4 regions of the Acidihalobacter yilgarnensis genome follow, and region 3 is predicted to be linked to each of the others. Evidence: predicted binding sites of a transcription regulator. Region 3 holds the regulator's gene; each other region holds the start of a gene.
The links. The regulator sigma-54, encoded in region 3, starts transcription at its own class of promoters, with help from an activator protein. The targets are predictions, from matches to a motif close to TGGCANGNTNCNTGCTT.
Positions count from the first base shown of each region.

Region 1: BI364_RS14075 (ammonium transporter) is a predicted target of sigma-54. The motif match lies at 4,770-4,786, and genes of this name have one in related genera.
Region 2: BI364_RS15775 (amino acid ABC transporter substrate-binding protein) is a predicted target of sigma-54. The motif match lies at 5,590-5,606, and genes of this name have one in related genera.
Region 4: flgA (flagellar basal body P-ring formation chaperone FlgA) is a predicted target of sigma-54. The motif match lies at 5,901-5,917, and genes of this name have one in related genera.

Region 1 covers NZ_CP017415.1:2,916,686-2,924,453, forward strand. The annotation lists gene BI364_RS14045 (hypothetical protein) at 196-633, shown strand; gene nth (endonuclease III) at 693-1,358, shown strand; gene BI364_RS14055 (hypothetical protein) at 1,355-1,747, opposite strand; one part of gene BI364_RS14060 (IS3 family transposase) at 1,865-2,730, opposite strand; one part of gene BI364_RS14060 (IS3 family transposase) at 2,730-2,991, opposite strand; gene BI364_RS14070 (hypothetical protein) at 3,036-3,287, opposite strand; gene BI364_RS14075 (ammonium transporter) at 3,393-4,700, opposite strand; gene BI364_RS14080 (undecaprenyl-diphosphate phosphatase) at 4,972-5,805, opposite strand; gene BI364_RS14085 (ferredoxin--NADP reductase) at 5,975-6,718, shown strand; gene BI364_RS14090 (cation:proton antiporter) at 6,728-7,768, opposite strand, start outside.
Region 2 covers NZ_CP017415.1:3,276,005-3,283,772, reverse strand. The annotation lists gene BI364_RS18820 (ATP-binding cassette domain-containing protein) at 1-606, shown strand, start outside; gene BI364_RS15795 (branched-chain amino acid ABC transporter permease) at 603-1,502, shown strand; gene BI364_RS15790 (branched-chain amino acid ABC transporter permease) at 1,499-2,452, shown strand; gene BI364_RS15785 (ABC transporter substrate-binding protein) at 2,607-3,881, shown strand; gene BI364_RS15780 (ABC transporter substrate-binding protein) at 4,127-5,401, shown strand; gene BI364_RS15775 (amino acid ABC transporter substrate-binding protein) at 5,751-6,776, shown strand; gene BI364_RS15770 (amino acid ABC transporter permease) at 6,852-7,768, shown strand, end outside.
Region 3 covers NZ_CP017415.1:3,043,407-3,051,174, forward strand. The annotation lists gene BI364_RS14710 (calcium/sodium antiporter) at 1-913, shown strand, start outside; gene BI364_RS14715 (KpsF/GutQ family sugar-phosphate isomerase) at 919-1,893, shown strand; gene kdsC (3-deoxy-manno-octulosonate-8-phosphatase KdsC) at 1,893-2,450, shown strand; gene lptC (LPS export ABC transporter periplasmic protein LptC) at 2,447-3,016, shown strand; gene lptA (lipopolysaccharide transport periplasmic protein LptA) at 2,985-3,557, shown strand; gene lptB (LPS export ABC transporter ATP-binding protein) at 3,554-4,279, shown strand; gene BI364_RS14740 (RNA polymerase factor sigma-54) at 4,353-5,813, shown strand; gene hpf (ribosome hibernation-promoting factor, HPF/YfiA family) at 6,050-6,370, shown strand; gene BI364_RS14750 (PTS sugar transporter subunit IIA) at 6,394-6,858, shown strand; gene hprK (HPr(Ser) kinase/phosphatase) at 6,867-7,768, shown strand, end outside.
Region 4 covers NZ_CP017415.1:2,329,012-2,336,779, forward strand. The annotation lists gene BI364_RS11140 (PA0069 family radical SAM protein) at 1-483, opposite strand, end outside; gene BI364_RS11145 (MBL fold metallo-hydrolase) at 624-1,283, shown strand; gene BI364_RS11150 (GGDEF domain-containing protein) at 1,448-2,344, shown strand; gene BI364_RS11155 (flagellar brake protein) at 2,413-3,168, shown strand; gene BI364_RS11160 (CheR family methyltransferase) at 3,210-4,031, shown strand; gene BI364_RS11165 (flagella synthesis protein FlgN) at 4,049-4,516, opposite strand; gene flgM (flagellar biosynthesis anti-sigma factor FlgM) at 4,585-4,926, opposite strand; gene flgA (flagellar basal body P-ring formation chaperone FlgA) at 5,071-5,736, opposite strand; gene BI364_RS11180 (chemotaxis protein CheV) at 6,026-6,976, shown strand; gene BI364_RS11185 (HDOD domain-containing protein) at 7,035-7,768, shown strand, end outside.

The DNA of each region.
Region 1 (7,768 bases), 130 kb from region 3:
CGAACGTATGGCTGAAGAAACCGTTTCGAACATCGACCGAACCAATGGGGACGCCTCATGAGCGCCTCGTCGGCCGGTTTTGACCTACGAACGTTATTCCGGTCCGGCGCCCGCCGGGCCATCCGTGTCGTGGCGGGCTGCCACGACCGCGCAGACTGCTCCCATAACGATATCGACGCATAGGAGAACCTGAATATGTCCGGCCACTTCCCTTTCGCAGGCACCCGAGGCACCCGTTACGGCCTAGCGCCCCGCATGACCATCAGCGCCTTCTACGAAAAGCAACAGTACAACTATGGATTGCAAGAGGCCTATTACAAGTGGTGGTACGAATGGGCCAAGGCCTTCGTCGAGCAGGATGCCGACCTGAAGGCGACCATGGGCGGCCGCTTCAACCATTACCCCATGGGTCAGCATTCCGAGCACAGTTTTCACCTCAACGATCGCTACTGGGCCAGTTGCATGGACGATCTAGGTGCCTTCATCCGCAACACCGTCTTCCCCAAGCTTGACGACAAGGCCATGCATAAACTTGAGGCCGATCATGACAAGTTGCTCAAGGATCTCAAGGCGCGCATCAAGGAAAGCGGCTATGAGCCAGCTCCCGACGTCGGCCATTTCCGCCACGTCTGATCTTTCCGGGAATCAGCAGCCCACGCACACCGATTAGGGTGCGTGGGCATCTCCAAACCATGAATAACGACACCCGCCGGCTTCTCTTCGAGCGCCTGCGCGCAGCCAATCCCGCGCCGACCACCGAACTGAACTACGCCACACCCTTCGAGTTGCTGGTAGCGGTCGTGCTGTCCGCTCAGGCTACCGACAAGGGCGTGAACAAGGCAACGGCGCGACTGTTTCCCATGGCCAACACCCCTCGGACGATCCTAGAACTCGGCCTCGACGGTCTCAAAGAATCCATCCGCACCATCGGCCTCTACAACACCAAGGCCGAAAACATCATCAAAACCTGCCGGCTGCTGATCGAGCGCCACGGCAGCGAAGTACCGCGCGACCGCGCCGCGCTGGAGGCACTGCCAGGCGTCGGCCGCAAGACTGCCAACGTGATCCTGAATACCGCCTTCGGCGAGCCGACGATCGCCGTAGACACACATATTTTCCGTGTGTCCAACCGCACCGGCCTCGCGCCGGGCAAGAACGTGCTCGAAGTCGAACGACGCCTGCTCAAGGTGGTACCCCGCGAATTTCGCCAGGACGCGCATCACTGGCTGATCCTGCATGGCCGTTACGTCTGCACTGCACGCGCCCCCAAGTGTCCGGTCTGTCCGGTCGCCGATCTCTGTGACGCCCAGCGACGTGCCTCCTCGCACCGTACCCGCAATCGTTCCTTGAACGCCTAGCCCTGCCGATCCAGCGTATTCAAACCCAGTAGCGCGTGCACCGCTGCGATCAGCGCGCGCGGCACGAAACCGAAGGGCGAACGCCCGCCGCCAGCCTCGCACCACAACCACGCCGCTCGCAGGCCATACAGCCAGACCAAGGCCGAATCGTCCCCGATCGGGTCGCGCCTCATGCTCACCGGCAACAGATGTCGTGCGAATAAAACCAGCGCGACGTAACGTCGTGAGACGTCCAATACCTCGATCCGGCGCAACTCATCGAACAGCTCGCCCTGCGTTCGTCGGTGCCGTCGGTGCCGTCGGAGCCGGCGCGCCCAGCGTACATAATGATGTACCGCATCCAGTAGCGGTGCCTGCGTATGGTCCGCCACATCCAGAGCCGCCAGCATCAAAAAACTCCGCAAGCCAGAGTCAAGCGTTTCCCGACCACCCAATGCATATTCCACAGAACCCGCATTCAGAAGTGGACCCGGGAAATTGGACAGCCCGCTAAGTGCTCTCTCGGGTTATGCCGCCAGTCTGGCGGCGGATTCGTAGTACACGCTGTCGGGGGTGCGCCGGTCCAGTGACTGGTGCCGCCTCTCAGCGTTGTAGAAGGCCAGGTATCGCCCCAGTGACCTTCGTGCATCGGCGATATTGTCGTAGGCCTTCAGATACACCTCCTCATATTTCACGCTGCGCCACAGGCGCTCGACGAACACGTTATCGACCCACCGACCCTTGCCATCCATGCTGATGCGGATGCCATGGTGCTTGAGAACGCCGGTGAACGCCTCGCTCGTGAACTGACTCCCCTGGTCGGTATTGAAGATCTCCGGGGCGCCGTAGGCCTCGATCGCCTCCTCAAGCGCATCGACGCAGAAGCTCACATCGAGCGTGTTCGATACGCGCCAGGAGAGCACCTTGCGCGAGTGCCAGTCCATGATGGCCACCAGATACACAAAGCCCCGCGCCATCGGGATGTAGGTCACGTCGGTCGCCCAGACCTGGTTCGGGCGGTCGATAACCCGATCCCGCAGCAGGTACGGATAGACCTTGTGCGCCTGATTGGCCAAGCTGAGGTTGCGCTTCGGGTACTGTGCCCTCAGGTCCATCGTGCGCATCAGGCGCTGAACCCGCTTGCGGTTTACGCGGTGACCCTGGTCTTCCAACCAGTCGTGGATGCGTCGGCTGCCATAGAAAGGATACTTCAGGTGGCAGCGATCAATCAGCGCCATGAGTTCCAGTTCCTCGTCTGTAACCGGCTTGGCCACGCGGTAGAACGTCGAGCGCGGCAGGTCCAGCAACGCGCATTGCCGCCTTACCGGCAGCGGATCCTGACGATCTATCATTGCTTTCCTCTGGGCCCGTGAATCCGTTCGAGCCCGCGTTCTAAAAAATCATTCTCCATCGTCAGCTGGCCGATCTTGGCGTGCAACTGCTCAATGGTTTCGGCCGACTGTTCAGCCTTCTGTGCGCCCTTGCCGAACACATCCGAGGCGTTGCTCAGCAGCTGCTTCTTCCAGTCCGCGATCTGATTGGCATGTACATCGAACTTCTTGACCAACTCAGCCATCGTCAGGTCACCCTGTAGCGCTGCAAGCGCTACCTTGGCCTTGAACTCAGGCGAATGGTTTCGTCTTTTCCGTCTCATCGCTTCTCTCCAGAGCGTCTCGCTCATGATGAAGGAAGCACTTATCAGCGTTCAATCACTGTCCAATCAGGTGGGTCCAGTTCTTTCAATCGCAGGATCACGGTTACAAGGCGAGCGCGCGCCACATCCGGCAAGCCATCACGCGCATAGCCGGCGGCTTGAACCATCGCTGCCGCCGCCAGTGCGCAATCGCGCATTTCACGCTCATCGCGCATACGGATTCGCGCCCCCCGCAACCCACCCAACAGAGTGAGCGCAGCCATCTCAATCAACAGGCGACCCGAAAGGCCGAACATAGCGAAATCTCCATGCAGTGCCGTGATTAATGCAGGGAGGAAATGGAGGAGAACAGCGACGCCCACAGCATTTCCGGGCGCCGCTGCTGGGCAGGCAAGATCGCGCTAGTCACCCAGGACAGGCTTGCGATCACCCTCGCCGTACAACGCGTAAGCTTCCTCGCCGTGTACGGCATCGTCGCCGATTAGCAAGCTCTCCTCATCCATGCGCAGCGGCGTGATGAAGGAAATGATCTTGAGCAACACAAAAGTCATGACGACATTGAGTACGATGATGAAGCCCGCACCGAGTAATTGCAGCAATACCTGATGGAAGTTTCCGTAAAGCCAGCCACCCGGCGTCGTCAGTCCGAAGGCCTTGCACAAATCCGGGGTCGCCAGTACTCCCGTCAGCACACCACCCAGCACACCGGCGACTGCGTGCGTGTGGAAGACACCCAAGGTATCGTCCACTTTATGAAAAATACGCATGCGTTTGCCGAGGATATTCATCGTGAACCAGGGCACGCTGCCGGAGACGAGGCCAATTACAATAGCGCCGTAACCGTTGACCACCCCGGCCGCCGGCGTGATCGCAACCAAACCGGTAATCATGCCTTGTATCGCACCGATCACCGACGGCTTCTTGAAATACATCACATCGATGACCGTCCAGGTCAGCAGGCTGACCGCAGTCGCAATATTCGTGTTGAGCACGGCCACGCCGGCATCTGCGCTTGCCGAATAAGGGTCGCCGCCATTAAAGCCATCCCAGCCCAGCCATAGCAATCCAGCCCCCACCAGCGCCAGAAGAATATTGTTGGGCAGGAAGCTCTCGCGATCGCGTTGCAGTCGTGGTCCTACCATCGCAGCCGCCACAAAGCCGGCGATACCCGCCGACAAATGAATGACATACCCGCCGGAATAATCGATGACGCCCAGCTGCGCAAGCCAACCGCCGCCCCATAGGCTGAACGCACCCACCACATAGGAGAACGTAAGCCACAACGGCACGAACAATACCCATGCCTTGAAACTCATTCGTCCGAGCACCGCTCCGGCCAGGATGATCAACGTGATCGCGGCGAACACGAACTGAAAGAAAATCATCGTGGCCATAGGGAAGGCAGCCGTTGCGCCTGCCGCAGGGATATCGGCCTGGGACAACTCATAGTGCCCCATTAACGCAGGACCCGGCATGCCCAGAAAGGGCCACAACTTGGGACCGAAACCCATGTTGTATCCCCACAATATCCACGCCACCAACACAGCCGCGAAGGCATACAGCGCCATGAATGCCGAATTGATCGCCCATTTCTTCTTGACGATGCCGCCGTACAGCACCACCAGTCCCGGCACACTCTGCAAGCCCACGATCGTGGCAGCTGCAAGCTGCCACGCATTGTCACCCGTATTAAGCCAATGACCCGCCATCTCTACGCTCCTTGTCCTGTTCGTGATCGAATCGACGCACTGATTCAGCGCGAAAACCGCCACTCATGCAGGCAAGTTGCATACCAAAAAAGAAAACCCTCACAAGTCCTAACCTGCAAGGTAATTAATTGATTTTTCTAATTAAAAATAGACATAAAAAGAGTGCATTAAAAATTAATCCGCACTAAAAAAATACATCCATTTAAATTATTTAAAGTGGAACTTATGGTCGACAGGTCGCGCGCAAAAACCGCTATTCCCTAACGCGGCGTCACCCGACCCAAAGGGCCAACGCACCCAACAACATGCAATAAATCGCGTAGGGACGTAAGGCACTGACTTCATGTTCGCTGAACCAACGCATCAAAAACCAAGTCGAAAACCAAGCACATACACCCGCCAGCAAACCCGCCAGCACGATGACATGGACCAGACCACCAGGTACGCCATGATGTAGCAGTTTTGGCACTTCCAGTACGCCAGCCGCTGCAATAATCGGGGTCGCCAGCAGGAAGGAGAAGCGTGCCGAGGCGGCGTAGTCCAGACCCGCCCCCAGGCCAGCAACCAAAGTTGCGCCTGAACGGGACATCCCCGGAATCAGGGCAATCGATTGCGCGAGACCAATGACGAGCGCCTTACCCCAGGTGAGCTTATCCAGGCCACCATCGGGTGTCCTGCGCTTAAGGCTATCGCCGATTAACAACATGAGGCCATTGATCATCAGAAAAATCGCCGCCAGCTCGAACAGCCCAAATAGCCGGCTGATTTGATGATGCAGGGCCAAGCCGATCAAACCTGCGGGAATCGTGCCCGTGACCAACATCCAAAACAGGCGGGCTTCGGCATTACTGGCACCACCGCGCGCGCGCCACAAACCGTTGAACAAACGCCACCAGTCTCGCCAAAAATAGATCAACAACGCCGAAGCCGTACCCAGATGCAGGACCACGATAAAGGGCAAGAACCAGGGCGCATCGCGATCGATTGGCCAATGCAGCATGCCCGGCACCAGCACGCTATGGCCGAGGCTGCTGATTGGGAACAACTCGGTCACGCCTTGCAGGATAGCCATGAGAAAAAGGTGCAGGCTGGAAGGCTCGGTCATGGACATCTCTCGGCTGATAAGCGGGTCGCCAGTCTAGCGAAGGCTTGGGCGCTGGCAAAGCACTACGGGTGACCGTTTCGTAAGTCTGCAGCCGCGACTTAGAGGCTTGAAGCTTTGCTCGACCAACAGCATAGTGTGGCCCTGCCCGAGACAACATCAGGAAATGCTCATGGACCACTGGTTGGAAGGCCGCGTCATCGAGAAACGGCAATGGACCGACAAGCTGTTCACGCTGCGCATTGACGCGCCCATGGATACCTTCAAACCCGGCCAATTCGCTCGCGTCGCGCTCGATATCGATGGAGAGCGGATCGCTCGTCCCTATTCCTGCGTGAATACGCCGGACGCGCCCTATCTGGAAATCTACTACAACACCGTCGAAAACGGCCCGTTGACCACGGCGCTGTTATCCGTTGGCGTCGGCGACTCAATCTGGGTAGCGCGCACGGCCTCGGGCTTTTTCACACTCGACGAAGTCCCAGATGCAGAGAATCTATGGATGATCTCCAGCGGCACGGGTCTAGGCGTCTTCATTTGCCTGCTCAAGACCGAAGCGGCCTGGCGACGCTTCGACAATATCCGCCTGATCCATGCCGTGCGCCAGGCACAGGAACTGAGCTACCGCGATGAAATCGCTGCCATCAAAACCGCCCACCCCGGACATTTCGACTACATCCCTTTCGTCAGTCGCGAATCTCTCCCGGATGCCCTTGAGGGTCGCATCCCGCAAGCCATCGAAGACGGCCGCCTGGAGGCCCGCGCAGGTCTGCGTTTCGATCCGGATAGCGCACAGGTAATGATCTGCGGCAACATGGACATGATCCGCGACACCAGCACGGCACTCAACGCACGCGGTCTGCGGCGCAACCGCCGGCGCGAACCCGGCCATATCACAACCGAAAAATACTGGTAGGTCGCTGACTCAGTTGGGGCCGTGGAACAGCGGCTCGATCCGTTTGAGCGCATCCTGCCCCCCACGCAGTATCAGTACGTCTCCCGCCTCCAGACACATGCCATCGTCCGGATGCTCGCCGCGGATACCACCTCTACGGATCGCCTCCACCCGGATGCCGACCGCGCCCAGCTCCAGCGCCGCGAGCGTACTGCCGACGGCCTTACCCTCGGGATGCACCGTGACGCTGTGCAGGCGATCGCGCAAAGCCTCTGCCTCGCCCGCGAACAGGCCACGCAGACTGCGGTAATGATCCGCACGCTCTTGTTCGATGCGCTCGTTGATCACATCGTCGGGAATATCCAAGCGCTGCAGCAATACACGCGCAAGCAGCATGCTCGATTCGAGCGTTTCGGGCACGACCTGCGTCGCCCCCGCGTGTTCGAGTCGTTCGAGATCGGCCTCATCGCGAGTACGCACCAGGATGGGTAGATCACCCCGCCGCTTGCGTGTCGCCTCGATGATGCGTTCGGCGGTATGCGCATCGTCGAAGGTAATGACCATGGCCCGAGCACGCGCCAAACCCGCAGCACGCAGGATTTCCCCGTGGGTGCTGTCACCGTAGAACACGTGCTCGCCCGCCTCCCAGGCGTCGCGGATCAGATACGGGTCCAGATCCAGAGCCACGTAGTCGATCCCGTCCGCTCGCAGAAAGCGCGCCAAATTCTGACCGATACGACCGAAACCGCAGATAATGACGTGCTCGCCGAGTTCCCGCGCGGCCCAGCCGAGATGCCGGGTCTCGGTATAGCGACCCTTCAGATAGGAACGCGCGAACAGCGCCTTGGCAATACGCCCGTTGTAGCGCAGCAACGGTGGCGCCAGCAGCATGCTGAGGATGATCGTGGCGAGAATTGCCTGACTGTCGGTAGGCGAAAGCAGATGGCGGTTGAGCGCCAACGCCAACAGGGCGAAACCGAATTCGCCGCCCTGCGCCAGCGCAAGCCCCGTACGCAGGGCCACGCCATTTTCGTATCCGAGCCAGCGGGTCAGGAGCATCACCAGTAAGCC
Region 2 (7,768 bases), 230 kb from region 3:
GGCGCGGGCAAGTCCACATTGATCAAGTCCATCGCCGGACTGGTGCCGGTCTTCTCCGGCAAAGTCACCTTGGAGGGCCGCGATATCACCGCCCTGGCACCGCACACGATGGTGCAACAGGGCTTGGCCTACGTCCCCCAGAACAACAACGTGTTTGCCCGTCTGAGCGTGCAGGAAAACCTGGAAATGGGGGCCTACACGCGCAAGGAAGGCCTCGAACAGCGTCTGCAAGAGACCTATGCGCTGTTTCCGGATCTCGCACGGCTGCGGCATCACCCGGCGGGTAAGCTCTCGGGCGGACAGCGGCAGATGGTTGCCTTCGGTCGAGCACTGATGGTCAGCCCCAAATTATTGATGCTGGACGAACCCTCTGCGGGCCTGTCGCCGAAACTGGTGGGCATGGTCTTCAAGAACGTGCAGGAGGTACGCGATACCGGCGTCACCATCCTGATGGTGGAACAAAATGCCAAGGCCGGGCTGATGATCTCCGATCGCGGCTATGTCCTGGCGGAAGGCAAGGAGCAAATCATGGACAAGGCGGATGCGCTATTGCGCAACCCCGAGATCGGCGAGCTGTATCTGGGCTCCAAGGGGGGATTGCTATGATCGGCCAATATCTCGCGGACGGTATCGTTCTCGGCTCGACGATTGCGCTCGGCGCGATCGGTTTGACGCTGACCTACAACATTCTTAACTTCGCCAATTTCGCGCATGGCTCCCTGCTGTCCTGGGGCGCCTATTTCGGCTTGGTGTTCGTGATGGCCTTTTCCGGCGTGCAGGGTGGGACCTTCGGGTCTCTGTCCTTCGGCTGGCCCTTCATCGTCGCGCTGATCGGTGCTGCGGTGCTGACCTCTGGGTTGGCCTTGTTGGTCGACTGGTTGGTGTTCCGTCCACTGCGACGCAGCAATATTCAGGTGGCGCTGGTGTTCGCCTCTTTCGGTGCTTCGCTGTTGTTGCGCAACTTCATCGTCGTGTTCTTCGGCCCGGAGCCGCGCTATTACAGCAATTCCATCCAGATGGCCAAGGAGATTCTGCCCGGTGTGCGCATGACCGCGGATCAGATTTTCGTGGTCGTCCTGGCCGCGGTGCTGGTGGTGGTGCTGCATTTGTTCCTGACGCGCACCAAGCTGGGCAAGGCCATGCGCGCGACCGCCGACAATCTTGCGCTGGCACAAGTTACCGGGATCAACGTGCAGGGCGTTGTGCGCTGGACCTGGGTGGTCGGCGCCTCATTGGCTGCGGTGGCCGGTATGTTCTTCGGTCTCACGGTCCAGGTTCTGCCTGAAATGGGCTTCAACCTGGTCTTGCCCTTATTCGCGGCGGCGATTCTGGGCGGCATCGGTAGCGTTTACGGCGCGGTACTGGGTGGCCTCGTCATCGGCATCGCACAGGACGTGTCGGTCATGTTCATTTCCCCGGCCTACAAGCCGGCGGTAGCCTTCGTGATCATGATTGTGGTCCTGCTCGTACGTCCGACCGGCATTCTCGGAGAAAAGAAATGAGCGGCCTGGTTTCCTATCTCGTATTTTTCCTGATCCTCGCCGCCATTTATGGCGTTGTCTCACTGGGGCTGAACCTGCAGTGGGGTTACACGGGTCTGTTCAATATTGGCGTCGCCGGTTTTTTCGCGGTGGGCGCATATACCTACGCGATCCTCGCCAGCCCGGTGACCTCTGGGCATCTGGGCGGTTTCAACGTGCCCATCCCGCTGAGCATGGTTGCGGCGATGTTGGTCACTGGTGTGGCGGCGCTGGTCATTGGGTTTCCGACACTGCGGCTGCGTGACGATTACCTAGCCATCGCCACCATCGGCATTGCCTTCAGCATCCAGCTGGTGGCGATGAACACCCAGTGGCTCACAGGCGGTACGCAGGGCATCTATAACATCCCGCAGCCGCTGGCGAACGTCTTCAAGTCGAACTTCGAGTACAACGTGTTCTTCCTGGCGATGGTCTTGCTCATCCTGTTCGTGGTGTACATCGCGCTGGAGCGCATGGTGCATTCGCCCTGGGGCCGGGTATTGATGGCGATACGCGAGGATGAAACCGCGGCCAGCTCGGTCGGCAAGAACGCGTTCAGTTACCGCCTGCAGTCATTCGTGATCGGTTCCATGATCATGGGATTGGGTGGCGCGCTGTACGCCTGTTTCATCAAATACATCAGTCCGCAGGATTTCCAGCCGGTGCTGACCTTCCAGATCTGGGCGATGCTGATCATCGGCGGTAGCGGCAACAATCGCGGTGCGGTACTGGGTGCGCTGCTGGTTTGGATGCTGTGGAGCGGCAGCGGCACGCTGGTCCAGGCGATTCTGCCGGCGAGTCTGCAGGTTAAGGGTGGCGCCTTCCAGATCATCTTGATCGGCTTGGTGCTGATGCTGACGTTGATCTTCAAGCCCAGAGGAATCCTGGGTAACCGGAGAGCGATCATTCCCAGGGCCAAACAGGCGCCTTGAGAAGAAGAAATTGCGGGTGCGTGCCGGGCGGCACGCGCCCGCAGCAGGCAGATAATAAGGACAATGATTTAAAGACTGGGTGGGATAACGGGTAAGGCATTCAATCTGTTGTTAATAATGTGTCCACCAATGGACCTTGATGAGGGGTAATTACATGGTGTCTAAAAAACTGACAAAGTCGATGTTCGCGGGCGTGGCGGCCGGCGTACTGTCAATGGCCGCGATCAATGCGCATGCCGAGTGCACGACCACCATCGGTGGCGTGATGGCCTTGACCGGTTCGCTGGGTGCGTTAGGTCAGCAGATCGGCGAGGGTGCTCAGCTCGCGGTCAGCGATATCAATGCGGCCGGCGGTGTGAATGGTTGCAAGTTGAAATTCGACCTTTACGACGATCAGACCAATCCCGCCGTGGGCGTAGATGCGGCCAAGAAATTGGTGGACATCAATCGCGTACCGGTCATCATCGGCGCACTGTCCAGCGGCGTCAGCATGGCCATTCTGACTTCGGTGACCAGCTCCGCGCATGTGGTGCAGATTTCGCCCGCGTCGACCTCGCCGACCTTCACCCAGCTCGCCCAGGAAGGCCGCACTGGCGGTTACTGGTTCCGTACCGTGCCTTCCGATGCCCTGCAGGGTACGGCGATGGCCATGCTGGCGCATCAGCACGGCCTCAAGAGCGTGGCGGTGATGTACATCAACAACCCTTACGGTACTGGTCTGGCCGGCAAGTTTGCGAACTATTTCAAGAAGATGGGTGGCACGGTGACTGCCGAGGTGCCTTACAACGACAAACAGCCTTCCTATCGTTCCGAGGTCAATCAGGCCCTGTCAGGTAAACCGCAGGCCCTGTTCCTGGTCGGTTATCCGGGCGACGGCACCACCGTGGCGCGCGAATGGATATCCGCCGGCGGCCCGATGACCTTCCTGCTACCGGATGGCCTGGAGTCGCAGAAGTTTGTCGACGACGTGGGTCCGCAGTACCTCAAGACGGTCTACGGCACCGCTGCGGGTTCCGAGAAGACGCCTTCGCTGGCAACCTTTAAGGAAAACTTCAAGAAGAAGCACGGCAGCTACCCGACCCAGGCTTACATGACCAATGCCTATGACGCCGTCATGATTGCCGCATTGGCCATGGAATCCGGCAAGAGTGACAAGGCGCCGACCATTCGTGACAACATCCGCAAGGTGACGGGTATGGGCGGCACGCCTATCTATGCCGGCGTCGATGGCTTCAAGAAGGCTTCTATGCTGCTCAAAGCCGGCAAAAAAGTGCATTACGTCGGTGCTTCCGGCCCGCTGAGCTTCGACCAGTACGGCGACGTGACGGCGCCGATGGTGGTGTGGACGGTCAAGGGCGGCAAGGTTGCCGAGACCGGGATGATTAAAGTTGACGCGATCAACAAGGTGCTCAAGCAGTACGCCAAATAGGCAATACACTCGATAAGACGTCAATATGGTGTGTGCGACGCCCGGGTGATTGTCCGGGCGTCGAGATCCCGTACAAGGGGCGTCACACAGATGTAACGCGTGTCTGGAAAACCCGCAGCAGAGCCCGTCTTGACTGACGGGAATGGCCGAGTGGAGATGTGCGCGAGGAGGGGTCGGGCATCACAGGTGGGCCAATGGCCCCCTCTAACTCGGATGTTTCGCTTTCTCATTGAGGAGATACACGAATGCGCTACAAACCTTATCTGGCGACTGCCTTGTTGGCCGCGCTGCCCATGGTGGGGCATGCCGCCTCCAGCGATTGCAGTATCCCCATCGGTGCAGTCCTGCCGCTGACCGGTTCGCTCAGCGCAACCGGCCAGGAGAACGTCAAGGCCGTGCAGCTGGCGGTCGAGGAGTTCAACAAGGCCGGCGGCATCAATGGATGTACGCTCAAGGCGATGATCTATGATTCGCAGACCCAGCCCTCGACGGGTGTCGATGCGGCCAAGAAGCTGATCGACATCAACCACGTGCCGGCCCTGGTCGGCGCCTATTCCAGTGGCGTGTCGATGGCGATCCTGACTTCGGCCACGGCCCCCTCCAAGGTGGTGCAGATTTCCGCCGGGTCGACATCACCAGCGTTTACCCAATTGGCCAAAGAAGGCAAGACGGGTGGTTACTGGTTCCGTACCTGCCCTTCGGACGCCCTGCAAGGCGTGGCCATGGCCTATGTGGCCAAGGAAAAAGCCCATCTCAAGAAGGTGGCGGTCATTTACCTGAACAATCCCTATGGTCTGGGGTTGGCTGATCGCTTTAAGGATGCCTTCACCGCCTATGGCGGCAAGGTGACCTCGATGGTGGTTTACAACCCGCAGCAGCCTTCATACCGCTCAGAGGTTGCCAAGGCGCTGGCAGGCCACCCACAGGCCTTGTTCTTGGTTGCTTATCCGAACGAGGGTGCGACCATCCTGCGTGAATGGATCAGCAATGGCGGTGCGCAGAAGTACCTGTTCCCGGATGCGCTCAATGCCCCGCAGTTCATCACCAGCGTCGGTGCGAAATATCTAGACGGCCATGTTTGGGGAACGGTGCCCGGCAGTATGGATACCCCCAGTCTGCCGATCGTGAAGAAGGCATTCAAGGCGGCTTACGGGCATGATTTTACCCAGCCTTACGATGCGAATGCCTACGATGCTGTTGCGACTATCGCGCTGGCGATGGAGGCGGGCAAGTGCAGCACCGGCACCTGCATCAAGGATCACATCCGTAGCGTGACCGGCGATCCGAAGGGCACGCCTGTCGAAGCCGGCGTCGCTGGTTTCAAAAAGGCTCGCAAGCTGCTGGCCGAGGGCAAGACAATCCGCTATGTCGGCGCCTCCGGTGATCTGAACTTCGATCCCCAGGGTGACGTGCAGGGGCCGGAAGTGGTCTGGCAGGTCGAGGGGGGCAACATCGTCAACAAGCAGACCATGAGTGCTGACGAGATCGCAGTGATCACCAAGAAGCTGGGCCTGAAGTAATCAGCGAGGTCTACGAAAAGTGTCGCCCGTGGGTACAAGCTTGCGGGCGGCACTCGTTACGAACGCACCATTGTGGTGCAAATCTGCTCCTTCATCGGGGTGATGCTGGCCGTTCGTCCTGTTCGCGGCTATGCTGTGTAAAGCTGGTGATACAGTTTTTTCGGCCATGAGGGTGATATGTCAGCACCTGGCCCGATATCTGCATGTGAGTAGTGTCTTACGTATCGGGGGATACGCATAGGCGATCGGCGGTCGCACGGACACGTGATACGGCCGGGGAGTAACGCGCAGCCGGGGGGCTCGCGCGCCATAAAATACAGACAGTCAATAACAATCATGAGGGCTAATCATGCATAAATTACGCTGGATGGCGGTTGGTACCGCCTTTTCGTTTGCCATGGTGGCGGGAACTGCCCACGCCGGTGCCACCTTCGACGCCGTCAAAAATAAAGGCTATGTGCAGTGTGGCGTTAGCACGGGTCTACCCGGCTTTTCCAATACCGATGACAAAGGGCATTGGAAGGGCATGGACGTGGATGTTTGTCGCGCTGTCGCTGCGGCAATGTTTGGCGACGCCAACAAAGTACGGTACACCCCGCTGACCGCCAAGGAGCGTTTCACCGCACTGCAGTCAGGAGAGGTTGATGTGCTGTCACGTAATACGACCTGGACGCTGACCCGCGATGCTTCACTCGGGATCAATTTTGCCGGCGTGAATTATTACGATGGCCAGGGGTTCATGGTGAAGAAGGCGCTGGGGGTCAAGAGCGCCAAGGATCTAAGTGGCGCGACCGTCTGCGTACAATCCGGCACGACGACTGAACTCAATCTTGCCGATTATTTCCGCAGCCAGCATATGCAGTTCAAACCGGTGACCTTCGATACCTCCGACGCTACCGTGAAGGCATTCGACGCGGGTCGTTGTGACGTACTGACCTCCGATCAATCTCAGTTGTATGCGTTGCGGATTCTGTTGGCCAACCCGGATAGCGCCGAGGTGTTGCCCGAAATTATTTCCAAAGAACCGCTGGGCCCGTCGGTGCGACAGGGCGACGATGAATGGTTCAATCTTGTGAAGTGGAGCTTGTTTGCGATGTTGGATGCCGAAAATCTCGGTATTACCTCGAAAAACATCGATTCGCTCAAGGCCGATAGCAATAACCCAGCGATTCAGCGTTTCATCGGGGTCAAGGGAGGCTTGGGCAAAATGCTCGGGGTTTCCGACGGGTGGGCTTATGACATCGTCAAGCAGGTTGGTAATTACAGTGAATCCTTCGAGCGGAATGTGGGCATGTCATCACCGCTGAAGATCCGCCGCGGCCTGAATGCCCTCTGGAATCAGGGCGGCATCCAGTACGCTCCGCCGATTCGCTGACACGACTTCGGTCGAATTGTGAACGCCCCAGGGGGAGCACGCCCCCCCTGGGCTTTATCAATACGGGATCAATCGATGTCCGCTCCTCCCAAGGAACCACTCGTACCGGGACGCCCAAGCCTGATGAGCAACCCGCGGGTTCGCGCGATCATATTCCAGGCGCTGGTCTTGGGCGCAGTATTCGCATTGCTCGGCTATGTTTTTCACAATACGGTCAGCAATCTTGAGCAAAGAGGTATCTCCACGGGCTTCGGTTTTTTGGATCGAGAAGCCGGTTTCGGTATTATCCAAAGCCTGATTCCGTATACCCCTTCATCGACCTACGGCCGCACCTTTCTGGTTGGGCTGGTTAACACCTTGCTGGTTTCGGTCATGGGTATTGTGCTGGCCACGCTGGTGGGTCTGGTAGTCGGTATCGGCAGGCTGTCGAAGAATTGGCTGATTGCTCGCCTGGCCGGAATCTATATCGAGACCTTCCGCAATATTCCTTTATTGTTGCAGGTGCTGTTTTGGTATTTTGCCGTGTTGCAGGCACTACCCGCACCGCGCCAGAGTTTGTCGATCGGAGAATGGGCATTCCTGAACATCCGCGGCGTCTATTTGCCGGGACCGGTGCCGGGTACTGGATTCGGTTATGTAGTGCTGAGCCTGCTGGTTGCGATTGTATTGGTCGTCTGGCTCGCACGTTGGGCGCACCGTCGGCAATTGCGTACCGGACAGCCTTTTCACACGGTCTATGCCTCGCTGGCTTTGTTGGTGGGGCTGCCGGCATTGAGTTTTGTGCTGCTGGGTATGCCGCTGACTTGGTCGCTGCCAAGCCTGCATGGCTTCAATTTTACCGGTGGCATCACCATGATCCCCGAGCTGACAGCACTGCTGTTGGCTCTGACCATCTACACCGCTTCCTCAATTGCGGAAATCGTCCGTTCGGGCATCCTCGCGGTTAGCCATGGGCAGACCGAGGCGGCCCGTTCGTTGGGATTAAATCCCGG
Region 3 (7,768 bases):
CTGGAGCGCGGATCGCTTCGTGCTCGGAGCCGCGGCCCTAGCCCGCAACTTCGGTGTACCACCGCTGGTCATCGGCCTGACCATCGTTGGCATGGGCACCTCTGCGCCAGAATTACTCGTCTCCGCAATGGCTGCCTGGGACGGCAATGCCGGTCTTGGTATCGGCAACGCCATCGGCTCGAACATCACCAACATCGGTCTGGTGCTGGGCGCGACCGCGCTAATCGCCCCGCTCACCGTCAATTCGAAACTACTCAAACGCGAATTGCCGCTGCTGCTGGTGGTCATGTTGCTCGGCTATGCCCTGCTCGCCGACGGGCGCCTCGCGCGACCGGAGGGCAGCGCGCTGCTGCTGGGACTGGTCATGCTACTGGTCTGGATGGTCTGGTCGGCACGCCGGGCGCGCGCCGACGACGCGCTCGCCGAGGAAATACTCGACGAGCAACCGCCACCAATGTCCACGTCTGCCGCACTGGGCTGGTTCGCGCTGGGCATTGCCGTATTGCTCGGCGGCGCCAAACTGCTGGTCTGGGGCGCCGTAGCCATCGCCCACACTCTGGGTGTGAGCGATCTCGTGATCGGCCTGACCGTGGTCGCCATCGGCACCAGCCTGCCTGAACTGGCCACCACCATACTCAGCGCGCGCCGCGGCGAACCCGACATCGCACTGGGCAATGTCATCGGTTCCAATTTATTCAACATCCTAGGAGTACTCGGCCTCCCCGGACTAATCGCACCAGGCCCGGTGCCACATGAGGTGCTGACACGCGACTACCCTCTGATGCTGGGCTTCACCGCCTTGCTCTTCCTATTCGCCTACGGCCGCCAGCCCAGACGCATCAATCGCGTCGAAGGCGGCGTCCTGCTCGGCGCCTTCATCGGCTACGAATGCTGGCTCTACTGGACCGCGTAACCCCCATGCCCCTCGACGACCAACAACTCATCACTCTCGGCCTCGCCGTGATCCGCACCGAAAGCGAGGCGGTCGCCGCCCTGTCCGAACGGATAGACGGCGCCTTCGTCCGCGCCTGCCATCACCTACACGCCTGCGAGGGACGCATCGTCGTCCTCGGCATGGGCAAATCGGGACACATCGGCGGCAAAATCGCCGCGACGCTGGCCAGCACCGGCACGCCGGCCTTTTTCGTCCACCCCGGTGAGGCCAGCCACGGCGACCTAGGCATGGTCACCGCGCACGACGTCGTACTGGCCCTGTCAAACTCAGGCGAAACCGATGAAATCCTCACTATCCTGCCGATCATCCGCCGCTTGGGCATCCCGCTGATTGCGCTTACCGGACGTCCTGAATCCAGCCTCGCGCGGGAGGCGACCGTGCACATCGACGTCAGCGTGGCCCGTGAGGCCTGCCCACTGGGTCTGGCGCCGACATCGAGCACCACGGCCACGTTGGCGATGGGTGATGCGTTGGCCATCGCCCTACTCGAAGCCCGCGGCTTCACCGCCGAGGATTTCGCACGCTCACACCCCGGCGGCCGCCTCGGCCGCCGCCTACTGCTGCATGTGGCCGACGTCATGCGCCAGGGCGACGACATCCCCATGGTTCGCCCCGACACCATCCTCAGCCAGGCACTGTTGGAAATCACGCGCAAAGGCCTCGGCATGACCGCTGTCGTAATGGCGGGGCGCGTGGTCGGCGTGTACACCGATGGCGACCTGCGGCGCACCCTGGATGCGGCGCTCGACATTCACCGCACACCGATCAGCGAAGTAATGACAGCGGATTGCAAGACTGCGCGGCCCGAAATGCTCGCCGCCGAGATCGTCAAGCTGATGGAGGATCACCGCATTCAGGCGCTGCCCGTCGTCGACGAGGATGGCAGCCTCGTCGGTGCACTGAATATGCACGACCTGATGCGCGCGGGGGTCGTTTAATGAACACACCAACGAACAGGGCAGCGGCCGTATCCGACGATGTACTCGAACGCGCACGCGCCGTGCGCCTTATGGTTTTCGACGTCGACGGCGTGCTCACCGACGGCCGCCTGTTTCTCGGCGACGACGGACAGGAATACAAGTCCTTCAACTCGCGTGACGGACACGGTATGCGCATGCTCAAGGACAGCGGCGTAACCCTGGCAATACTCACCGGGCGCCGCTCGCAGGTGGTCAGTCGCCGCGCCGCCGACCTGGACATCGAACACGTCATCCAGGGTCGCCGCGACAAACTGCCGGCCTTCGAGGATCTGCTATCGACGCTGGCGCTGCCACCCTCGGCTGCGGCCTTCGTCGGCGACGACCTCGTCGACTTGCCGGTCATGCGACGCGCGGGACTCGGCATCGCGGTCGCCGACGCCGCACCGGAGGTCCTGGCACATGCGCACTGGGTCACCACACGCGCCGGCGGGCAGGGCGCCGCGCGCGAAGCCTGCGAGCTGATCATGCGGGCCCAGGGGCAATACGAACGCCTGATCGCGGCTTATCTCACATGAGCCTACAGCGCCTGCTCACAGGCGCCGCGCTGGCCCTTACCCTCATGCTCGGTTACTGGCTCGCGCGACATTCGCTGCCGCCGCCGCTCAAAATGGAGCCTCTGACACACGGCACGGACTACGCCGCAGAGGGCGTGACACTGACCCAGTGGCGCAGCAACGGGCACCGCCGCTATCGCCTGCAGGCAGTACACCTTACACATACCCTACCGGACCGACTCACCCGGCTGACCGATCCGGTGTTGGTGGTATATCCTGAGCGCGGTCCGCCGGTAACGCTACGCTCGCCCAGCGCCATCCTGCTGCCCGGCGACACCATCGTGCAGATGCCAGAGCGTGTGCTCATCACAAGACAGAACACGCAGGGACAGACGATTCACGTGATTTCCAGTAACGTGACGGTCGATACCCGTCAACAGACCGCGACGAGCCCGGCCCCCACCCGCATCGAGGGTCCTGGGTATGTCACGCAAGGCATTGGCCTGAGTGCAAATTTCAAGCAGCAGTTCATCGACCTCCTAAAGGACGTGCACAGTGTTTACACACGCCCAACGACATCCCACTGATTCACGGGCCGCCAGCGGTCGACGTACACGGGCACGCCGATTCTGGCTGATAGCGGCATTCGCCCTATCGTTGCCCCTGAACGCCTGGTGTGCGCCCCCCGTTTCGCGTAACGCCCCTGTTCACATCAGCGCAGACCGATTCCATTTCGATCAGAAAACCGGCATAGGCATCTACACCGGGCACGTCCACGTGACGCAGAACGCGCTGACGATTGATGGTGAACGCCTGACCGTAATTGCACCACCCAAGGGCCCGGTCGAACGGCTGACGATGGATGGGGCTCCCGCCAGCTTCAGCGATGTCACGCCCAAGGGCAAACCGGTGAAGGGACACGCCACGCACATGCTGTATCTGCCCGGCAACCAGGAAATCCACCTCGACGGACAGGCCAAACTGATCCAGGAACGCAACACCTTCAGCAGCGCGCGCATCGTCTACGATACGAAGAGCGGTGTCGTCACCGCTGGCGCGCCCGGCAATCGCGTTAAGGCAACTTTGGTCCCCGGCGGCCAAGGCGGCGCGGAGAAATCCACGCCATGAGCGTACTCAGCGTCACGGATCTCACCAAACGCTATCGCGGCCGCGACGTCCTTGGCGGGGTGTCGCTTGACGTGGGCAGCGGTGAGATCGTCGGCTTGCTCGGCCCCAACGGCGCGGGTAAAACCACCTGCTTTTACATCATCGTGGGCCTGATCCAGCCAGATTCTGGCCATATTCGCCTCAATGATCAGGACATCACCCGATTCCCCATGCATGCGCGCGCGCGCATGGGCGTCGGCTATCTGCCTCAGGAAGCCTCGGTATTCCGCCGCCTCAGCGTCGAAGACAATATCCGCGCGGTACTCGAACTGCGTGACAATTTCGACCCCAAGGCACAGAATGAAACCCTGGAAAGTCTGCTGGATGAACTGCAGATCGGGCATATTCGCAGCAGTCGCGGATTCAGCCTCTCCGGTGGTGAACGACGGCGTGTGGAGATTGCCCGTGCCTTGGCAGCCGAGCCCGCATTCATCCTGCTAGACGAACCCTTTGCCGGTGTCGATCCCATCTCGGTGCTCGATATTCAGCGCATCGTGCGACATTTGAGCGACCGGGATATTGGCGTCTTGATTACCGACCATAACGTACGTGAGACCCTCGGCATCTGTCAGCGCGCCTATATATTGAGCGACGGGCATGTGCTTGCCGAAGGCACCCCGGAAGATATCCTGGACAACCAGAAGGCCCGCGAGGTCTATCTGGGTCAGGACTTCCGCCTGTAAGCAACCCGAGATACCCAAGAGTCCGACGATGACCATTGCGTTAAACGCGAATTCAAGATAAACATCAAACGCGATGATCAAGCCTTCACTTCAACTCCGGCTGGGGCAATCCCTGGCGATGACGCCTCAACTGCAGCAGGCCATACGCCTATTGCAGTACTCGACACTCGAGCTACAGACACATATTCAGGAAGTCCTGGAAACCAACCCGATGCTCGAGGTCGACGAGGATTCCGGGCGAGTTGAGGGCGCGGATGGCGAGCAAATCAACGGCGAATCTCGCGAAGGCGCCGCCGAAGACAACCCATCCCAAGACACCATCCCAGACGAATTGCCGGTCGACAGTGCCTGGGACGATATTTACGAGCCGCCAACCGCAGCGGGCTCCGGCTCGTCCGAAGCCGATGACCGCGACCCCTACGAATCACAAAGCGGCGATGGCGAGTCGCTGATCGATCATCTGCTCTGGCAAGTGCACTTGGCACCCATGAACGAGCAGGATCGCCTGATCGCCATGACCCTGATCGACTCGATCGGCGGTGACGGTTATCTTCAGGAGGATATCGAGAACATCCGTGGATCACTCGCCGCGCAATTGCAGGCCGATCTCGAAATCGAGGACATCGAGGCCGTCCTCCATCTCGTGCAACGGCTAGATCCTCCAGGTTGCGGCGCCCGCAATCTGGCGGAATGCCTCGACATACAACTTTCTGAGATGCCACAAGATATACCGTGGTTGATACAGGCGCGGCGCTTGGTGCAATCCCATATCGACCTGCTCGGGAATCACGATCTCAAGGCACTGATGCGCCACCTGGAACTGGACGAGGCTGGCCTGCAGGAAACCATCGCACTGATCCAGTCGCTCAATCCGCGGCCTGGTGCACAGATCAGCAATAGCCGACCCGAATATATCGTCCCCGACGTGACGGTCCGCAAACAGGGTCAGCGCTGGCGCGTGGAGCTCAACTCTGAAGTTGCGCCGCGCCTACGCTTGAATTCCACCTACGCATCAATGGTACGGCGCGCAGACAGCAGCGTTGACAACACCTACATGAAAAATCAGCTGCAGGAAGCGCGCTGGTTCATCAAAAGCCTGCAAAGCCGTAACGAAACCTTGCTACGTGTCGCCACTGCCATCGTCGAGCAGCAGAGGGGGTTTCTCGAATATGGCGAGGAGGCGATGAAGCCCCTGGTCCTGCGCGACATTGCGGAACAGGTCGAAATGCACGAATCGACCATCTCTCGCGTCACTACCCAGAAATACATGTACACGCCCCGCGGCATCTTCGAATTCAAGTACTTCTTCTCCAGCCACGTCGGTACCGCCGATGGCGGTGAATGCTCCGCAGTCGCGATTCGCGCCATGATCCGCAAACTGGTCGAATCCGAACCCGGCGACAAACCTTTGTCGGACAGCAAGATCGCAGATCTGCTCAGCGAGAAGGGGATACAGGTTGCGCGCCGCACGGTCGCCAAATACCGAGAGGGCATGAACATTCCGTCCTCCAGCGATCGCAAACGACTCAACTAGACTCAAATCATGGAGATCTCACAAAATTCTTCGACTTGGCGCAATACGGACCGACACCCGCATTCCGGCCGTGACCAGGGAGCACAGTCGGGCGCCAGCGTCGAAACCCGGCGGTGGGAGATGTTACCCGCCGTCCACGCCCCGCACAGGGAACCGCGGACGGCGAGCAACGTCGGCCATGATGGCACCGCCCCCAAATGGGCAGTTAAGACACAGCCCTCAACGAGGAGTATCGTATGCAAATCAACCTGTCTGGGCACCACGTAGAGTTGACCGATGCACTACGCGACTACGTAAGCGACAAATTCCAGCGTCTCGAACGACACTTCGACAATATGATCGATGTCCACGTAATTCTTTCCGTAGAGAAATTGCGTCAGAAGGCCGAAGCCAGTCTGAACCTCAGCGGCAACCAACTCTTCGCAGATGCCGTCGACGAAGACATGTATGCCGCTATCGACTCGCTCGTCGACAAGCTCGACCGGCAGGTGATCAAGCACAAGGAAAAGACCAAAGACCATCACAAGGCCGAAGCGACCAAACGCACGGCCATCTGAAACACACAGGCGACACCTGAACCATGCAGATAGGCGAATTACTCACGACCGAACGCATCCTCAACGATGCGGACATCCACAGTAAAAAGCGGGCACTGGAGGCACTAAGCGAACTCCTGGCCAAGGGTGGACAGGTTTCCTCCAATGAGGTCTTCGATACCCTGCTCGCACGCGAGCGCCTGGGCAGTACCGGCTTGGGACATGGCGTAGCGATACCGCACGGCCGCATGGCTGGCCTCAAGGAAACCCAGGCCGCCTTCATCAAATTGAACGGGGGCATCGATTTCGATGCCCCCGACCAGGCGCCGGTTGATCTTCTGTTCGCCCTGGTGGTCCCCGAGGAGTGCACCAGCGAACACCTGGACACGCTCTCAAGACTGGCTCAGTTGTTCAGCGACCCGATCACCGTGCAACAACTACGGGGTGCCCACGACAGCGAGTCCGCCCTGGGACTGCTCAATGACTGGGATGCCAGGCACGCCGCCTAGGCGACGTCATGGACGCCACGCTCTCCGCTGAAACCCTCTATCAAGCCCTCGGCAAACGCCTCGAACTTTCCTGGGTGGCGGGACGTTCGAGCGGAGGGCAGCGTCTGTCTGCGGCCGATACTCACTGGGGCGGCGCCACCCTGGTAGGCCATCTCAACCTGATACACCCGCACTGCGTACAGGTACTGGGTAGCCGCGAATTCGCCTATCTGCAGCAACTCGACACCACCACCCGCGAGCACGCCCTGTCACAACTGCTCAACGGCGAGAGCGTCGTGATCGTCGTCGGTGGCGGAGAATCTCCGGACACCCGGATGATCGAACTTGCCGAGCATGCGGGTATCGCGCTGCTCGTTTCCCCCCTGGCCACGCACGAACTCATCAGCACATTACGCTATTTCCTCAGCGAGGCACTCGCCGAGACTACCACCACACATGGCGTGTTCATGGAAGTGCTCGGCACTGGCCTGCTGCTCACCGGTGACAGCAATGTGGGCAAAAGCGAATTGGCACTGGAATTGATCACCCGAGGTCATCGCCTGGTCGCGGACGACGCACCCGAGTTCGCCCGCATCACGCCGGATATCCTGCAGGGACGCTGCCCACACGTCCTGCAGGATATGCTGGAGGTACGCGGGCTCGGCATACTCAATGTGCGCGCCATGTACGGTGACAATGCAATCAAACTGAACAAATATCTCAGGCTAATCATAGACCTGCGCCACAGCCACAGCACCCGTCACGAGGACGAGCATCGACTGTACGGGATCACGCGCATCCGACGCCTGCTCGGGGTTGAGATACCCGTCATCGAAATCCCCGTCGCGCCCAGCCGTAACCTGGCGGTCCTGGTCGAAGCCTCTGTACGCAAACACCTGTTGCTGCAATCCGGTTATGATGCAGCGGACGA
Region 4 (7,768 bases), 710 kb from region 3:
CCAAAGCACCTCAAGCAACCGCCGCGTCAGCCCGACACGACGCTCCACCGGCTGATAGGCGTCGGTATTGATACCGAGTGCGATCGGCGAGCAAGCATAGCCGCGCCGCCCCAACTCCTCCGCCAGCCGCGCCGGCGCATCCGGTTTGTGGAACAGGCGTGTTTCGAAGTCCAACCCCGGCGACAGACCGAGATAGGCGTGCGTCGGTCGCGCAAAGCAATAACTGCAGCCATGCTCACAACCACGGTATGGGTTCACCGACTGGGAAAAAGCGACATCCGGCGAACGGTTACGACTGATCACACGCCGAGCCTTATCCACCCCGAGCGTAGTGCGCAGCGGCGGCAGGTCATCAAACGAAGCCGTCCATCCATCCGCTACCCGCTCATGAGTCAAAGACTCGAAACGCCCCGTCCGGTTTGAAGCCGTGCCCCGGCCCTTGCGGGGGGCGGGCACAATGGCGCAGTCTCGATCGTCATTCATAGGGATACGCTCCGCGCCTCAGGAATGCTGAATTGTTTGCCATCAGGGAGGTCTACACAAGGCCATACCCGACCGATCACCAGGAGAAACCCGTGACTCGCGATGTAGGCTACAAAATCCATGCATTGGCCCTCGGGCCAATGGAAAACTTCATCTACTTGATCCACGATCAGGCCAGCGGACGGGCTGCCGTGGTCGATCCCGCCTGGGATGTCTCCGCCATCCAATCCCTGGCGAACGCCGAAGGCATGCGCATCACCGACATCCTGCTCACGCATAGCCATCACGACCATATCAACGGCGTGGACGAACTACTCCGCGACCATGACGCAGAGACCCACCTGCTCAAACCCGAAGCCAGTTTCTGGGGACACCCGCTCGTCCGCCCGCACCTTCATCACGGTGGCGACGCCATCCAGCTCGGCAGCACCCGTATCGACGTGCTGCACACCCCAGGCCACACACCAGGTTCCGCTTGTTACCACCTGGGCGATGACCTGATCACCGGTGACACCCTGTTCGTGTTCGGTTGCGGTCGCTGCGATATGAAGGGCGGCGATCCAGAGGCCATGTTCCACACCCTGCGCCATCTACGCGAAGACCTGCCACCGGATACCTGTATCCACCCAGGTCACAACTATGCAGAAAAAACCAGTACCACAATGGATGAACAGGCTCGCTGCAATCCCTTCATGCATTTCAATGAGATCGATCACTTCGTCCGCTACCGTCAGCACGAACACGATCGCATACGCAGCACGCCATACCCCCGGAATGCCGGGATTGAGTCGATATCTTGACACCAGACGACCACAACGGGTGGCGTGACGTCAATCATTCGGCGGATCGCTCGGGAGTATGCGAGCAAAAACACTAACCATTTGATACAAAAGAATTTAGATCCATATTCAATATATGGCACAAAATTCGCATCACTTATTGTGAACTCATGCGATCCGAGACCATGGCGATATTTCGATTCCCCAGAGCCCAAGGCCAAGCCGAGCGCTCCACAAGTGGCGAAACGCCGCCTCAGGGCGCTTTCGATGCCCTGCTGCGGCTGCAAGCAACGCTGGACATCGAGGAACTCCTGGCCAACTTCACTTCGTTGATCTCGGGTGAGCTGTCGATTGACGGCTACAGTTACACGGGTCCACGAGATTCGGCAATTCATTGCCAGTCCGGCCACACCAACCGGCACGCACTTGCCTATCAACTGATGGTCGAGACCGAGCATCTTGGCGAATTACTGGTCTACCGCGCCCGACCGTTCACCGAAGTTGAAAGCATGGGCCTCGAAGACATGCTCTGCCTGCTCGTCTACCCATTGCGAAATGGGCTGCGTTACCAGGAGGCCATACGCTCTTCGTTCACAGACCCCCTGACCGGCCTCGGCAATCGCTCGAACATGCTGCCGCAAATCCAACGGGAAATCAGCCTAAGCCACCGGGAGTCCCGCCAGGCCAGCCTCCTGATGATCGACATCGACCATTTCAAACTCATCAACGATGGCCATGGCCACCCAAGCGGCGACCAAGTTATCGTCTGCATCGCCGACATCATCCGCAGCACGGTACGCGATTTCGATCTGGTCTTTCGCTATGGCGGTGAGGAATTCGCGGTACTGCTGGTTAACACCGATAACTCACGCGCAACGCACGTCGCCGAGCGCCTGCGTAAAAACGTCGACATGCACACCTGTCGCTTACCCGACGGGCACGGTGTCTCGCCAACGATCAGTATCGGATTGAGTTCGCTGAGCCGACAGGACACGCCGCAAACCCTGATCGAGAGAGCTGACCGCGCCCTCTACCAAGCCAAGGCAGACGGGCGCAATTGCGTCCGCGACCACGCTCTCTGATGAGCCAAGTCCACCCGACAGCAGTTTTCGGCTAAGATGTCATGATAGTGTCCCGTGAATGCACGCCCATGCGCACAGCCCTACTCGAACCCTCATTGTTTGACAACCAATACGAAATCATCACCCATCCCCCGCGGATCGCGCGCCTGCTACGCGACATCCATGAGGATCGTGCGATGGTTACCCTCATACCCGATGAGGGAGAGCAGGCCTTCAGTACCGCTATCCTCGAAGGTAGCGAGGGGATGGCCCGCGATTACTTCATGCTCGATGAGTTTGTCCCTCGCGAGGGCAACAGAACCATCGTTCCAAACACCAAAATCTGGCTCCTCGGCCAACTCAAGGGCGTCAAATTCGCATTCGAATCCCACATCATCGAATCTGGAAGTGAAAATGGGATCCCGTTTCACCGAGCGAGCCTGCCGAAATTCATCCGTTATGAGCAGCGTCGGACAAGTTACAGGGTGAATGTTGCGCTGGGCATCAAAGCCGGCGTGCGTCTTGGAACACCGGAAACACACAATCCGCTGGCTGGCCAGCTACGCGACCTTTCGGTCGGCGGCGTCTCCGCAATATTGCCGGCCCTGCACCGACAGGCAATCATACCCGGCACACTCATGCCCTACTGTGAAGTCGAACTGCCGGGCGAGGGCACCATCGTAGCCGAGACGGAAATCCGCCATGTGCGTCCGTCCGCCGACAACACCAATACACAAGTGGGGCTCGCGTTCCACAACCTGACGGCCGATGCGCAGCGTCAGATACAGCGTAGCGTCAGTTATCTTGAACGAGAACAGCTCCGCAAGCAGCCAGACGATGATTGATCGCAACCAAACACCGCTACGGCGTAAGGAAACATGCGGACATGGCTGATGAAAGACTGGGCCAAACCGAATACAACACCTTCAGAAAATTCCTTTCCGATGCCTGTGGCATCGTCCTGGGCGACAACAAACACTATCTTGTCGTCAGCCGGCTGAACCGCATGGCGCGTGACGCGGGCCTACCTACGATCAGCGCTCTGCTGGCCAAGCTCCCACATGACCGCGAACTCGCCCGCCAGGCCGTTGAGGCCATGACGACCAACGAAACCTCCTGGTTCCGGGACCAACATCCGTTCAACAGCCTTCGTGACCACATACTCCCGGAACTGGCGCGCCGTGGCACCGCCATACGCCTCTGGTCAGCAGCCTGCTCATCCGGACAAGAACCTTACTCGTTGAGCATGATGATCGACGAAAGCCTGCGCACACACTCCGGCCTCTCGCTGGCCAATGTTCAGATCATCGCAACCGATGTTTCCAAGCAGATACTCGACGAAGCACGCACCGGCAGTTACGACGGTTTCAGCATGATGAGAGGCCTGACCGACGACCAGCGGCAGCGCTATTTTGTCAGCAAGGGGGATCGTTGGGAGATTACCCCTCGGGTCAAAGGTCGCGTCAGTTTCCGCGAATACAACCTGATGCAAAGCTATGCCTCGCTTGGCCGATTCGATGTAATTTTTTGTCGTAACGTTCTGATCTACTTCTCAGCGACCGCGAAGGAGGATATTCTCAGACGACTGGCGCAGGCTCTGAACCCTGGCGGGTATCTGTTCCTGGGAGCGGCGGAAACGGCAAGCAGCGCGAGCGACCTGCTCGATCTCGTAAGATTCAATCCGGGAAGCGCCTACAAGCGCCGCTGAACGCAGCGTAACCTTTTTCAAACCTTGGCGAGAGGCTGGCCACCGCCGATGCCAGAATCGCCCTTTCGATCATAGGTAGCCGGTTCGACCGGCTCGCCACGTAACACCCGGAGCAAACGACGCACCTGACGTTGTCCACTGTTGTTGAGCGCGCCATTACGACGATTGAGAGCCTCGCAACGCGTTGTCTCATCCACGAGCACCCGCCAAGCGGCGGCCACTTCGGCTGGCGCAATAGACAGATAGCGATCCATCCCAACCGGATCCGCCCCATACCCCAAGCCCGCAAGCAATGCCGCACGCCGCTCACCGCTCGCCTCCAGAGACTGGATGAGGGCCTGCTTGGCATCCGCCAGCGACAACAGCGCCTCTACCTGCAAGCGCTCCAATGCATCGGATTCCGTCTCTAGAATCTCGCGCAGACGGGTCATAGCGGCAAATTCCTCACCGAGTATCGACAGCAGCATGGATTCGTCGTTGCTCACTACCTATCCCTCTCCCACGTCACAACATGGCTTGCCCACGGCGCCACGGGAGGCTGCACCGCGGGGTTTCAGGAACCCTTTGCCGGCCCCTCAAGACTCAGCAGCTTGCTCGCCACCTGGCTCGGGTTGATGTTGTACTGCCCGCTCTGAATAGCTTGACGCAACTGCGCCACACGTTGCTTATCCACAATCGGCTGTTGAGCAAGTCCGGCCTGCAACTGGGCGAGCTGCTGCCCACTCCGAGTCAAACTCACCGAATCACTCGAAGCAACGGGCGTCCCCGGGGTTTGGGTTTGGCTGCTGGCGGTGTCACGTGTCGACCCCAGCGCGGATGAATGGGAAGAACCCGCTGTATCGCCCGTAGCCTTGGCACCGCCTTGCTGTGGAATATTCTTGAGATCGATATTCATTGAATCACCCGTTGCCGAAGCCGTTTCGGACCCGAACTTCGCGTCCACATGCGGCAATCGCCTTTGCTGATGCCAGACTTATCGACCAAGCCTGACGAAACTTTAGCCCCATTCTGCTGCTGAGGCCAGCCTGGGCGATACGCACTAGCCACCGACTGTCACCTTCCCAGGCCCACTGACCACACCCTCGATGATGCGCTGGGAGTGGCTATTACGCACTTTGATCGCTTGACCACGCGATCCCGAGGCAAGCGCCACACCTTCGGTAGTCACTTCAATACCGCTCCCACCAGACATGACCGTTACCATTTGTCCACGGCGCACCAAAATGGGGGGGCTCAGCATTGCAGGCAGAACGACCTGACCCGCCATGACATCACGGGTCAGCACCTGCCCCACAGCCTGCGTCTTGCCAGTCAAATAGCCATAGGCGAGATTACTCAGATCGCGATCAGCCAATGCCAACTCCGAGGCCATCAGCTGCGTTCCGCGCACCAGCGGACGCACCGCCACGACCACCGCGAGCCTGGCCGAGACTTGAACGGGCACATACAGGGTCCAGGGATGCGGGCCGGCGCACCGCACGCCGATCACGGCATTACCAATCACGCGACCGCCACTCGGCTTGAAGGCATTCAGCCCTTGCGTACAGGCGGGCAGCGCCAGGCGCGCATCCAACGGTGATGCGCTGATGTGCAACTTCGCGCGCGGCAACCCCTGTTTCGCCTCCGCCAGCGCGAATGACTCCGCAGCATCGAGTATCCGCACATGCGGCTCCTGCGCATCCGCCGCCACGGCCCCGCCTAGCATAACGCCATACAGACAAAGCCCAAGGAAAACCCACCCCATTCGCCAGTTTCCCGACACTCAGCACCACCTCCAAAGACACATGACGATATTTTGACGGCCACAACAGGAGCGATTGTCGCGCAATGGCTGCCGCATCGCAGTAATGCATACCACTGTATAATCAGAAGCAATATACAGGCCACAGCTAAAGCCGCCGGTGCACGGGCAGGTTTTTTACAAGCTTCTAAACTCTTATTAGTTTCTGCCGACAACCTGTACATAACGACGATTAGCCGAATCAAGGGGCAGTATGACCGACATCCTCTCCGCCGTAGACAAACGCACCCGCCTTGCAGGCCAGAATCGGCTGGAACTGCTGCTCTTCCGGCTGGACAAGCAGCAGATTTTCGCCATTAACGTCTTCAAGGTCAGGGAAATCATACCCCAGCCCACGCTCAAAACCGTCCCGCAGGCGCATCCCTATGTGCTTGGGATCGCCAACATCCGTGGCCGGCCGACTTCGATCATTGAGGTCGCAAGGCCCTTAGGTCGGCGCGGCGTGCCCGCCGGACAGGAAAGCTTTGTCATCGTCACCGAATTCAACCGTAGCGTACAAGGCTTCAGGGTTGCATCGGTCGAGCGCATCATCAATATCAGTTGGGAATCGGTACTACCGCCGCCCAAAGGCAGCCGCTCCGGCCACTATATGACCGCGGTCACGCAGTATGAGGATCAACTGATCGAAATACTGGACGTCGAACGCATACTCGCCGATGTACAGGGCGTCAACACGGATGTCTCCGACAACCTCAAGGAGAGAGATCCGACGCAAAATGCCCAAACCCAACGCATCCTCGTCGCCGACGACTCCTCAGTCGCCCGACTACAGGTACGCCGGACACTTGAACAACTCGGGATGCAGGTCGTCCTCGCAAACGACGGCAAAGAAGCCTTGGACAAACTCGAAGCGGTCATGGCCTCCGACACGGAGCGCCAATTCGACATGGTGATTTCAGACATCGAAATGCCACGCATGGATGGTTACACGCTATGCAGCCGCATCCGGGCCGACAAAAGCCTCATCAACCTGCCGGTCATTCTCCACACCTCGCTGAGTGGGTCCTTCAACCAGGCCATGGTCGACCGCGTCGGCGCCACGGCATTTCTGCCGAAGTTCCAACCCGATGAATTCGCAGAAACAATTCTTCGCCTACTTCACCCCCGGCCCCATGAGGTGATAATCCCCGGACCCGGAGGTTAGAACCTCCGGGTCCCAACCCGCCGCCCGCCCAACGAGAACGCTGCTCCCACGCGAATCCATGCCTAACTCGGATATCTCCATCGAACAACTCGGCCGGCTGGAACCGCTCAGTCAGCTCAGCGAGGCTTCCCGGCAAGCGTTACTGCCCAAATCCAGAATCGATACACTGGAACCCGGCAAACGCCTCCCATCCCGCAATCGTGAGCGCTGGATCAGCTTCATCCTCGACGGCAGCATGGACCTGATGCAGGGTGATACGCTGCTCGAACGGATCGAACCCGGCATAGATGCGGCACGCTCCTTACGCCCGCTGTTCCCAGATGACAGCCTTGCGGAATACGCGGCGGTGATCACACAGACACGCCTGCTGAGTATTGCCCGGCAGGCTTTAGAGGAGGCCATCAAGGCCGAAAATGCCACAAACAGTGGCTATGATGTCGGCGAAGAGAGTATTTCCTCGGTCGAGAGCGATCTGCTCGAGCGGTTTTACAAGGCACTGAGCGATGGCCGCATGCAGCTTCCCAGCCTGCCGGAAATTGCCATCCGCATCAGGGAACTCGCCGCCGACGCCGAAACCAGCCTCAACGACCTGTCCAAAGTCATACAGGTCGACCCCTCGCTGACGGCTCGCCTGATTCAGGCCGCCAACAGCGCTGCTTACCGGGGCACGCGTGCGGTCGGCTCGGTGCGCGAGGCCATCACGCGCCTAGGTCTCAAGCGCACCGCCAGTCTTGCGATCAGCATCACGATGCACAATGTATTCAAGGCCCGCTCACCGCAAATCGCCCGCCA